Linked DNA regions of Candidatus Microthrix parvicella Bio17-1. The protein of the gene in region 1 interacts with the protein of each later gene in a pairwise test. Links are inferred from orthologs where the notes say so. Each region holds a gene or a part of one and is shown on either strand. Other genes may lie near its edges.

What was found. Proteins that work in one complex are often made in the same cells at the same time.
Region 2: the proteins of MPARV_RS0106570 (region 1) and rlmB interact in binary tests that used the Escherichia coli proteins (3 or more experiments, as listed by UniProt). The link is inferred for Candidatus Microthrix parvicella Bio17-1 from one-to-one orthologs.

What each region holds. Positions count from the first base shown.
Region 1 is NZ_AMPG01000001.1:1,340,926-1,346,075, reverse strand. What follows is about bases 1,088-3,957. They hold MPARV_RS0106570 (NAD(P)H-hydrate epimerase), read left to right. Parts: upstream 1,088-1,736; coding sequence 1,737-3,179; downstream 3,180-3,957. Other genes in these bases: alr (alanine racemase), read left to right, coding at 3,176-3,957; MPARV_RS0106575 (holo-ACP synthase), read left to right, coding at 1,132-1,680; MPARV_RS0106580 (SIS domain-containing protein), read left to right, coding at 1,088-1,117. In the rest of the region: more of MPARV_RS0106580, read left to right, coding at 1-1,087; more of alr, read left to right, coding at 3,958-4,363; tRNA (adenosine(37)-N6)-threonylcarbamoyltransferase complex ATPase subunit type 1 TsaE, read left to right, coding at 4,368-5,012; tRNA (adenosine(37)-N6)-threonylcarbamoyltransferase complex dimerization subunit type 1 TsaB, read left to right, coding at 5,006-5,150. UniProt on the Escherichia coli protein: Bifunctional enzyme that catalyzes the epimerization of the S- and R-forms of NAD(P)HX and the dehydration of the S-form of NAD(P)HX at the expense of ADP, which is converted to AMP.
Region 2 is NZ_AMPG01000003.1:439,202-443,144, reverse strand. What follows is about bases 1-2,803. They hold rlmB (23S rRNA (guanosine(2251)-2'-O)-methyltransferase RlmB), read right to left. Parts: upstream 1,889-2,803; coding sequence 1,112-1,888; downstream 1-1,111. Other genes in these bases: ispF (2-C-methyl-D-erythritol 2,4-cyclodiphosphate synthase), read right to left, coding at 2,194-2,803; MPARV_RS0115385 (LytR C-terminal domain-containing protein), read right to left, coding at 414-998; MPARV_RS0115390 (glycerate kinase family protein), read right to left, coding at 1-385. Also shown: more of ispF, read right to left, coding at 2,804-3,495; MPARV_RS0115370 (Crp/Fnr family transcriptional regulator), read left to right, coding at 3,610-3,943. UniProt on the Escherichia coli protein: Specifically methylates the ribose of guanosine 2251 in 23S rRNA.

The DNA of each region.
Region 1 (5,150 bases):
GGCCGCCCCCATCGTCATCGCAACCGAGGGCGCCAGCGAGTTTCCCGCTGCGATGCACCTGATCTCGGTGCCAGAGACGCACCCTCGCCTCGCGTTCATCCTGTCGGCGATGGCCGGTCACCTGTTTGGGTATGAGGCGGCGCTGGCGATCGATGCACAGGCGGGCATTTTGCGGGAGGCACGGGTAGTGGTCGAGGGGGCGTTGGCCGAGGGCGCAGACGCCGGTGAGCTGTTAACCCGGCTGAACGACGAACTGGCCCAAAGCGCCGCCACCTGGTTCTCGGCGCTCCGGGCCGGTGAGCTGAACGGTCACCTCGAGGCCTCAACCGCTCATCGCGTTGCAACGGCATTTCGTTTTGCGCTGGGCACGTCGCCGCTGGACGCCTACCAGGTGGAGCAAGGCAGGATCGGCACCCCGGCGGTGGTGGTCGACGACCTGACGGCAGCGTTGAACGACGCCATCGACGAGCTGACCCGCCCGATCGACGCCATCAAGCATCAGGCCAAGACCGTCACCGTCGGCATCAGCCGCAGCGACGAGTCCGTGCTGGAGATCCCGCTGGTGAAGGAACTCTTCGCTGCCGGGGCCAACCGGGACCGCATCAGCTACCGCACCCTGCGAACGCTGGCCGACCTGTCGCCTGCGGTGCTCGATGTACGTGGTTTTGTGCGATACGACGTGACCGACGGCGACAGCGATGCCCCCACCGCCACCGTGCTGGACAAGGGCGGGGTCGCCGCTGCACTGACCTCCCGCCTGGAACGTGACCCCCGCTTGCGGGGCACCAAGCACCTGGTGGCCCGCGAACAGGAGTTGCTGGTGACTCGCGGTCGCACCGATGGGCGAACCGTCATCATCATTCCCCAACTGAAGGACGGCATCACCACCGGCCTGGTGCTGTTGCACGTCGAGCTGGCCGATCGGCTGGCATTCTCCACCGCTCGCAGCGTGTTGCAGGGCTATCGCCGTCGCTATCAGGGGCTGAGCGACGCGGTCACCGAGACCGAGGAGCACTTCCGAGACGACCTCCTGGGCGAGCAACGCGTGATCGACCTCCTGGCCTTGCCGGTGCTGGAGCTGGCCGAGCGTTGGCGCAGCGCCCCGGCGTCGGGCTAGCCGGGCGCGGTTCCATGAGCCCGATCCACTGGTTGGCCTCCAACGGTCCGATGCCGGAGCGCCCCAACTTCGCGGACGTCGCAGACCCAACCGAGGCTCAAGCGGGGCTTCACCTGGCCGCCGATGTGCGGTTCAGCGGAGGGCTGCCGGACGGGGAAGGGCCATCGGCAGCCAGGCCGTCCAACGCGGTGGCGGTGGGGATCGACTCGGTGGATGTGCCCCGGTTGGACGCCGTGCTCAAGCGGACCCCCGCGATGCGAGAGCGGTGTTTCACCTCGACCGAGTTGGTCGATGCTGCAACCGGCGGGGATGAGATCGGGCACCTGGGCATTTGCTTTGCGGCAAAGGAGGCGGTGGCCAAAGCGTTGGGATGTGGCATCGGCCCGGTGGGATTCCATGATGTAGAGCTGGTGCGGGGCCCAACGGGAGCTCCGGAGCTCCGGGTCGGCGGAGCTGCGGCTCCACTGGCCGATGCAGCGGGCATCGGCGGATGGTTGGTCTCGGCCACCCACACTGCCACGGTGGCCCAAACCATCGTGATCGCCGTGAGCGCCGCCGGCTGAGCCATCGATTGCGCCACTTCCCCTGACGGTCCGGGGTGGAGTGGCAAACTCTGGGAGTGGAACCGGTACTCACCCCCGACGAGATGGCCGCCGTCGACGCGGCGGCGTCTGAGCGGATGGGCGATCTGGTGCAGCGGGCCGGGGGCGCTGTGGCCCGCTCGGCGCTGGGATTGCTTGGCGGTGGGTACGGGCGGCGGGCGCACGTGGTCGCAGGGCCGGGCAACAACGGCGCTGACGGGCGGGTGGCCGCCGAGCTGCTGCGTCGCCGCGGGGTAAGGGTCAGCATCGGTGACCACGCCGATTCGATCCCAGCCGATGCGGCACTTGATCTGGTGATCGATGCAGCATTCGGCACCGGCCTCAGTCGGCCCTACGCGCCCCCGGACCTGCCGGGCGATGTTCCGGTGCTGGCAGTGGACATCCCGTCCGGCCTCGATGGCCGAACCGGCGGTTTTTGCGGCGCACCGTGGCGCGCAACGGCGACCATCACCTTCGCTGCGCTGAAGAGCGGCCTGTTGTTGGGCCACGGGCCGGAGTTCTGCGGCCGGGTCGAGGTGGCGGACATCGGCCTGAGCGTCGAGGCTGAGGTTGGCACGGGTGATCACCTGACACGGGCGTTGATCACCAACGGGGACGTGGGCCGATGCTGGCCCCGCCGGGCGGCTGACGCCCACAAGTGGATGAGCGCGGTGTGGATCATCGGCGGCGCTCCGGGAATGACGGGGGCTGCTGCGCTGACGGCGGAAGCGGCGGGTCGGGCGGGGGCGGGGTACGTGTTGGTCAGCGCCCCACCGACTGTGGGGTCGCGTTCCAGCACCGACGATGGTCGGGATGTGGCGGGCGGTCACCTGCCCGGCGCACCGCTTCCTGTGGAGACGGTGGTGCGTTCGTTGGCGGCCACCGGTGGTGTTGATGGCTGGCCGCACACGGTCGCCGACGAGCAGCGGGTGGGGGCGTTGGTGATCGGCAACGGTCTGGGCTGCGGGACGCACGTACTCGACGGAGTTGTTCGGTTGCTGGCGCTGAGCGACGCTGCGGTGGTGTTGGACGCTGATGCATTGGGCGCGGGTGGAGCCCGGCTGCTCGATGCATGCGCACATCGACGTGCCACCACCGTGCTCACCCCACACGACGGTGAATATGAGGCACTGATGGGCGAGGCGCCCGGGGACGACAGGTTGGCAGCGGCGGCCAGGCTGGCCGAACGGTCCGGGGCGATCGCGTTGCTGAAGGGTCCCACCACCGTGGTCGCCGCACCGGATGGTCGGGTGCGCCTGAGTAGTGCCGGCGACCAGCGCCTGGCCACCGCCGGCACCGGTGACGTACTGGCCGGGGTCATCGGAGCGGCGTTGGCGCTGGGGGAGGGCGACGCGTTGACCACGGTGGCCGTGGCCGCGCACGTCCATGGCACGGCGGCGATGGGCGGTCCGGCGACCGGGTTTCGAGCGGGCGACCTGCCCAAGCTCGTGGGTGCGGCCCTGGACGACCTGGTCCGATGACGCGTCAGAGCCGCCTCGAGGTTGACCTGGCAGCGATCGCTCAAAATGCGACCGTGTTGGCCGGGTTGGCGGGTCGAGCAGGGTTGTGCGCCGTCGTGAAGGCAAATGGGTACGGCCATGGAGCGGTGCCGGTCGCGCGGGCTGCCGTGGCCGGGGGTGCGGTCATGCTGGGCGTCGCCACCGTCGAGGAGGGCATCGAACTGCGTACCGCCGGCATCTCGGCTCCCATCCTGGTGCTTGGTCCGCAGCCCGCAGATTCGATCCGGGATGCCGTTGCGTACCGGTTGGAGCTGATGGTCACGTCACCGAGCGAGATGGAGGCTGTAGCCGCCGCTCACTGCGGTGCAGCATCGGCCACCAGAGTGCACTTGATGGTGGACACCGGCATGCGCCGTGTTGGGGTCGAGCCTGAAGACCTGGTGGATCTCCACGCGCGGGCGTTGACGCTCGACGGGGTGGACCCCGTTGCCGTCGCCACCCACTTTGCCTGCGCCGACGCGCCTGATGATCCGACCACGGATCGCCAGTTGGTCCGATTCCGCGCTGCGTTGGCTGCCTTGGACGCCGTCTCGGCCGGGCCGCACCTGATTCACGCGGCCAACTCGGCGGGCGCCATCACGCGCCCCGATGCCCGCTTCGATCTGGTCCGCTGCGGGATCTCGCTGTATGGGTTGGAACCATCCCCGCAATTGGAGCACCACGATGCGGTCCGACGGCTGCGCCCAGCCTTGCGGATGGTCAGCGCCGTCAGCTTTGTGAAACGGGTCCCGGCCGATCAGGGGGTGAACTACGGACACCGGTTCGTGACCGGACGTCCCAGCACCCTGGCCACAGTGCCGGTCGGCTACGGCGACGGTGTGCCACGCAATCTGGGGCTCGCCGGTGGTGAGGCGCTGGTCGGTGGCTTTCGTCGCCCCATCGTGGGTGTGGTCACCATGGATCAGTTGGTGCTGGACTGCACCGACGGCCCAGCGGTCGAGGTCGGTGACGAGGTGGTGTTCCTTGGCTCCCAGCCGCGCAGGGGCGAGGTCGGCCGGGCCGAGAGCCATGGCGGTGACGCAGCGGTTGGGCCAGGGGAGTGGGCACGCATTCTCGACACGATCAACTATGAGATCGTCACCCGGCTGGGAGCCCGGCTTCCCCGCCATCACCTCGGAACCTTCGAAGACGCAGCACTAGCCTGAGCTCGTGGCAGCACGACACTCCGCAGCGGAGGACGAACGGTTGACCCGATCTCGCCACCGTCTGTCCACCAGGTCGGCCGGAGGAACGCAGGCGGTGGCGGCGGCGCTGGCCGGCTGGGTTGAGGCGGGCGACGTGGTGGTGCTCACCGGCGACCTCGGTGCCGGCAAAACCACGTTTACTCAAGGTTTGGTTCGGGCGCTGGGGGTGTCGGAGCCGGTGACCAGTCCCACGTTCACCATCGCATCTCATTATCACGGGGTGCGGTTGGGATCAGACCAAACTCAGGCTCTGGTGGTAAATCACCTGGATGTCTACCGCCTGGGATCGTTGGATGAGGCCGAGGCGCTTGGTCTGGACGAGATGCTCGATGGCGATGCGCTCACCTTGATCGAATGGGGCGAGATGATCGAACCGTTGCTGCCGTGCACGCGGCTGATCGTAAAGCTGGAGTTGGTGCCGTTCGATGAGCCCCCGGTCGCGCCGTCTGCCGACGTGCAGCACGTGCCTGATGAGGTTTCCGCCAACCGAAGGGTCGTCGAGGTGGCAACCGAGGGACATGGTGCGGCGCGCCGAGAGCGCCTGGCTGACGCACTGATCGAGGCGGTCGGCCACATTGACGTCGAGCGGGATCGTGACGACCGATGCTGATCCTGGGCATCGAGACTGCGACCGATCGAGTGGGTGCTGCTCTGGTGGACCACGTCGGAGTCCTGGCGGAAACCCACCTGTTGGGAGGGCGCCGCCATGCTGAAGCGCTTGGTCCGACCATCGAATTTCTTATGGCGC
Region 2 (3,943 bases), on another replicon or contig:
ATCCCCCCATCCCGATCGTGATCGACCGCGCCCCCGCATCCAGCGCAGCCCCGATCAACTCGCCCACACCCGTGGTGTCGGCCGACAGCGGATCGTTTGCCTCCGCACCACCTGCGATCTCCAAACCGGCGGCCTCGGCCATTTCCAACACGGCCCGACGGCGGACAAACCGCCACTTGGCCTCAACGGGGTCTCCCAGCGGCCCGGTGACCGTCGTGGTGCGGTTGGGGCCACCCAGCACGTGAAGGAATCCTTCGCCGCCATCACTCATGGGCACGCGCACCGCATCCCAACCCCGACGCTCGACCGCAACCGCCATCGCATCGGCCGCCTGGGCTGCGCTCAACGAGCCGCGGAACTTGTCCGGGGCGAGGACCACGCGCACCAGGTCAGGCTCAGCCGGGCATTTCGACTCAGCCGGCCACCGTGGTTGCGGCCCCGCCTGCGCCGGCACCCGGGTTGTCGGGCGTGAACCCGTCGCCGAGCACCACGATCACCTGTGCGTTCTTCCCTTCATCCTCGATCGCCACTTCCGGGGGACGGGGCTCGACCGTGGTGGCGGGCAGACCGATGACCTTGGCCACCGCCTTGGCATCCGCCTCAAACTTGCCTTCGTAGAACACCTTCGTCGGTTGATTCTTGTCACCGTCGAGCGCCGCCACCTTGGCGTAACCGGCACCCTTCAGCTTTTCGGTGATCGTCCCGGCTGCACCCGGCACCCCGGAGGCATTGGCCACCGTGACCTGCAGGTCTGCGGCTGGAACGGCGGTGGTCGGAGCCGCCGCCGTCGTTGTGGTCGCCGCCTTCTGGCCACCTCCAGCGGCCGCAGTGGTGGTTGTCGCCGAATGCAGGTCGGGCGATGCGGTCACCTGCCCGGTTCCGGGGTTCTTCCAGATCAGCAGCGCGCCGATGATCACCGCGACCGCCACCAAGGTGATGCCCCGGGCAGCATTGGCCTGCGGGGGTCGGGGGGATCGTGATCGTGTTGGTTCGGTCATGGTGTGGTTCCGCAGTCGACCCGAAAAGAACTCTCCGGGTTATTCCGCACACGTTGGTGAGACGGATCGTTGATCAGGACAGTAGCGGCCCTCGCGACCCAAGTTGGTGACCCTTACCCGCCGGCGGTGGAGCCACCCTCCGCGATGGATCGACGTCGGGTGATCTCGTAGACGGCGACCGCCACGGCAGCCCCCACATTCAACGAGTCGAGGCTGCCCCGCAATGGGAGCGACACCACCTCATCGCAGCGACGGGCCACCAGCCTGGAGAGCCCCTTGCCCTCGGCACCGGCAACCAGACAAATCGGCTGGGTGGCGACGGTGAGGTCGTAGATCGAGGTGGGCCCCGCGCCGTCCAGGCCCACCACCCACACTCCCGAAGATCGCAACGACTCGAGCGCGGCGGGCAGGCCACCGACCAACGCCATCGGCAAATGTTCGATGGCACCGGCAGCGGTCTTTGATACCGAAGCGGTGACATGCGCCGCCCGGTGGCGGGGCAGAATCACGCCGTCCACACCTGCGCACTCTGCGGTGCGCAACATCGCGCCCAGGTTGCGCGGGTCGGTCACCGAATCCAACGCCAACAAAAACGGGGTACCGGCGCCGATGCCGGTGGCGCCCCCACGGCCACCCAAGGCCAGCAACTCCTCCAACTCCAACGGTTTCAGCTCGGCAGCCAGGGCCACCACGCCCTGGCTCGACTCGGTGAAGCTGCGCCGATCGAGCGCCTTGCGCCCGAGTTCGGTCACGGTCACCCGCTGTTCCCGAGCGAGCTGTCGGATGTCGTCGATGACCGGCGCCGGATCGAGGTCCTCCGCCAGGAGCACCTCGCGAACCTTCCGGGTACCGGCCAGCAGCAGTTCGCGGACCGCCTGGCGACCCTCCACCTGATCGCCGCCCAGTCCATAACGGGAACCCGCCGAACTGGTGCGACCCCGACGGTCGCTCGGGCCTCCCGGGCCCGCTGATCCTCTCGGCCCGGCCGGCGCCCGACCAGGCGCAGCGCGCCGAGAGGACGGTGCGGCACCGCGGGGCGCCTTACCTCGAGCACCTTTGCCGCGTGAATCCTGACCACCGCGTTCCGGCGGTCCCGAGCCGCGGCCCGACGTCCGGCCGCGCGCTCCGGCACCACCCTTTGGTACGCCCTTCCCGCGGGGCCGGCCGCCGCTGTTGCCCTTGTATCCGCCCCTACTCATCGGCGCGCAACCAGTGCACTCGCCAGGGCCACGATCGCCTCGCCGGAGCCCAACGCCCCGACACCTTCCGCCCGGCGCCCCTTCACCGATACCGGGGCACCCACCACCTCGCTCAGCCGAGCCACCATCTCGTCCCGGTGTGGCGCCAGCTTGGGTCGCTCAGCAATCACCGAACAGTCGACATTGACCGCACTCCAACCTGCATCGGCCAGCTTGCCCACCACCTCGGCCAGCAACACCATCGAGTCTGCATTCGCGTGACTTGGGTCGGTGTCGGGGAAGTGCGAGCCCAGGTCCCCCAACCCGACTGCGCCCAAGAGCGCTTCGGCGACGGCATGGGCAACCGGGTCGCCATCGCTGTGGGCCACCAGGCCGGGCGTGTCGGGGATCCTCACTCCGCCCAGCACGCAGTGGCGATCGGGATCGTCGGAGAACCGGTGGATGTCAAAACCATTGCCCACCCGCAGATCGGGCACCGGTGTGCGTTCTTCATCGGCCATGACACCATCCTCGCCGGTGTGGTCCCCGCTGCGTTCATTGGGGTCGGTCCGGCGCCGTTCGGCGAGCTGCGCCTTGGCCACCCACAGGTCCGAAGGATCGGTCACCTTGAGGTTGGTCGGATCGCCGTCCACGACAACCACCCGGTGTCCGGCCGCCTCGATCAACGAAGCGTCGTCGGTGGCCTCCGGCGACGAGGCATGCACGCTGCGCAACAGGTTGGCCTGGAATCCCTGAGGTGTTTGGACGGCCACCAACCCGGCACGGTCAACGGGGGCCCCGTCGATCGATCGCAGCGTGTCGGTGACCGCCACGCCCGGCAAGGCGCCGGCGGCCCCGTCCGGCCTTGACACCGCATCGATCACCCGACGCACCAGTTGCATGTCGGCCAACGGCCGGGCTCCGTCGTGCACCAGGATCACCTCAGCGGAGGCGGGCAAGGCGGCGAGGCCGGCCCGAACCGACTCGGACCGTGTCGCTCCCCCGGCCACCACCCGGTCTACATCGGGAAGCGGTGGAAGGTCGGCGAGCCGCTCGGCCGGCACCACCACCACCACACCATTGCTCAGCTGGGCCACCGAGTCGACGGCCCAGGCCAGCAGCGGCCGACCCATCAGCTCGGCAAACTGTTTGGCTCCGCCAAAGCGACGGCCCGAGCCGGCCGCCACCACAATCGACCACACTTCAGGTGACCGCACTTCAGGTGGCTCCGCCTCGGGCGGCGCCACGCCGGGGGTCGAAACCCCTGTGCCCCCACCCTGTGGGCCATGTGCGTCGCTGCCCTTCAGGTCCGGCCTCACGTCGCGGCTCGACCGCGAACAGTTGGGTGCATTGGCCCACGGTACCGCCCCCCAAAAATTGCCTGCCCTTCAACACCGGTGTGACCATCGGCATCCCAGGGTTAGGATACCGAGGTGGAACGTTCCAAGCTTTCCGAAGTCACCCTGTTTGCGGCACTGACCGACGCCGAGCTCGATCGGGTGATCGAGGCCTCATCAGATCTCGACCTGGTACGCGGCGACGTGTTGTTCAAGGAGGACGAGGCAGCAGACGCACTGTTCGTTGTTGAGTCCGGCCGGGTTGCCATCGGCAACCGCTCCATCGACGGCCGCGAGTCGATGGTCGCCCTCATGGAGTCCGGCGACCTGTTTGGCGAAATGAGCCTGTTCGACGGCACCGGCCGCTCCGCCGACGCCCGTGCGCTCGAACCCTCGATGGTGCTCTCAGTTCCCTTTCAACCGCTGCGGG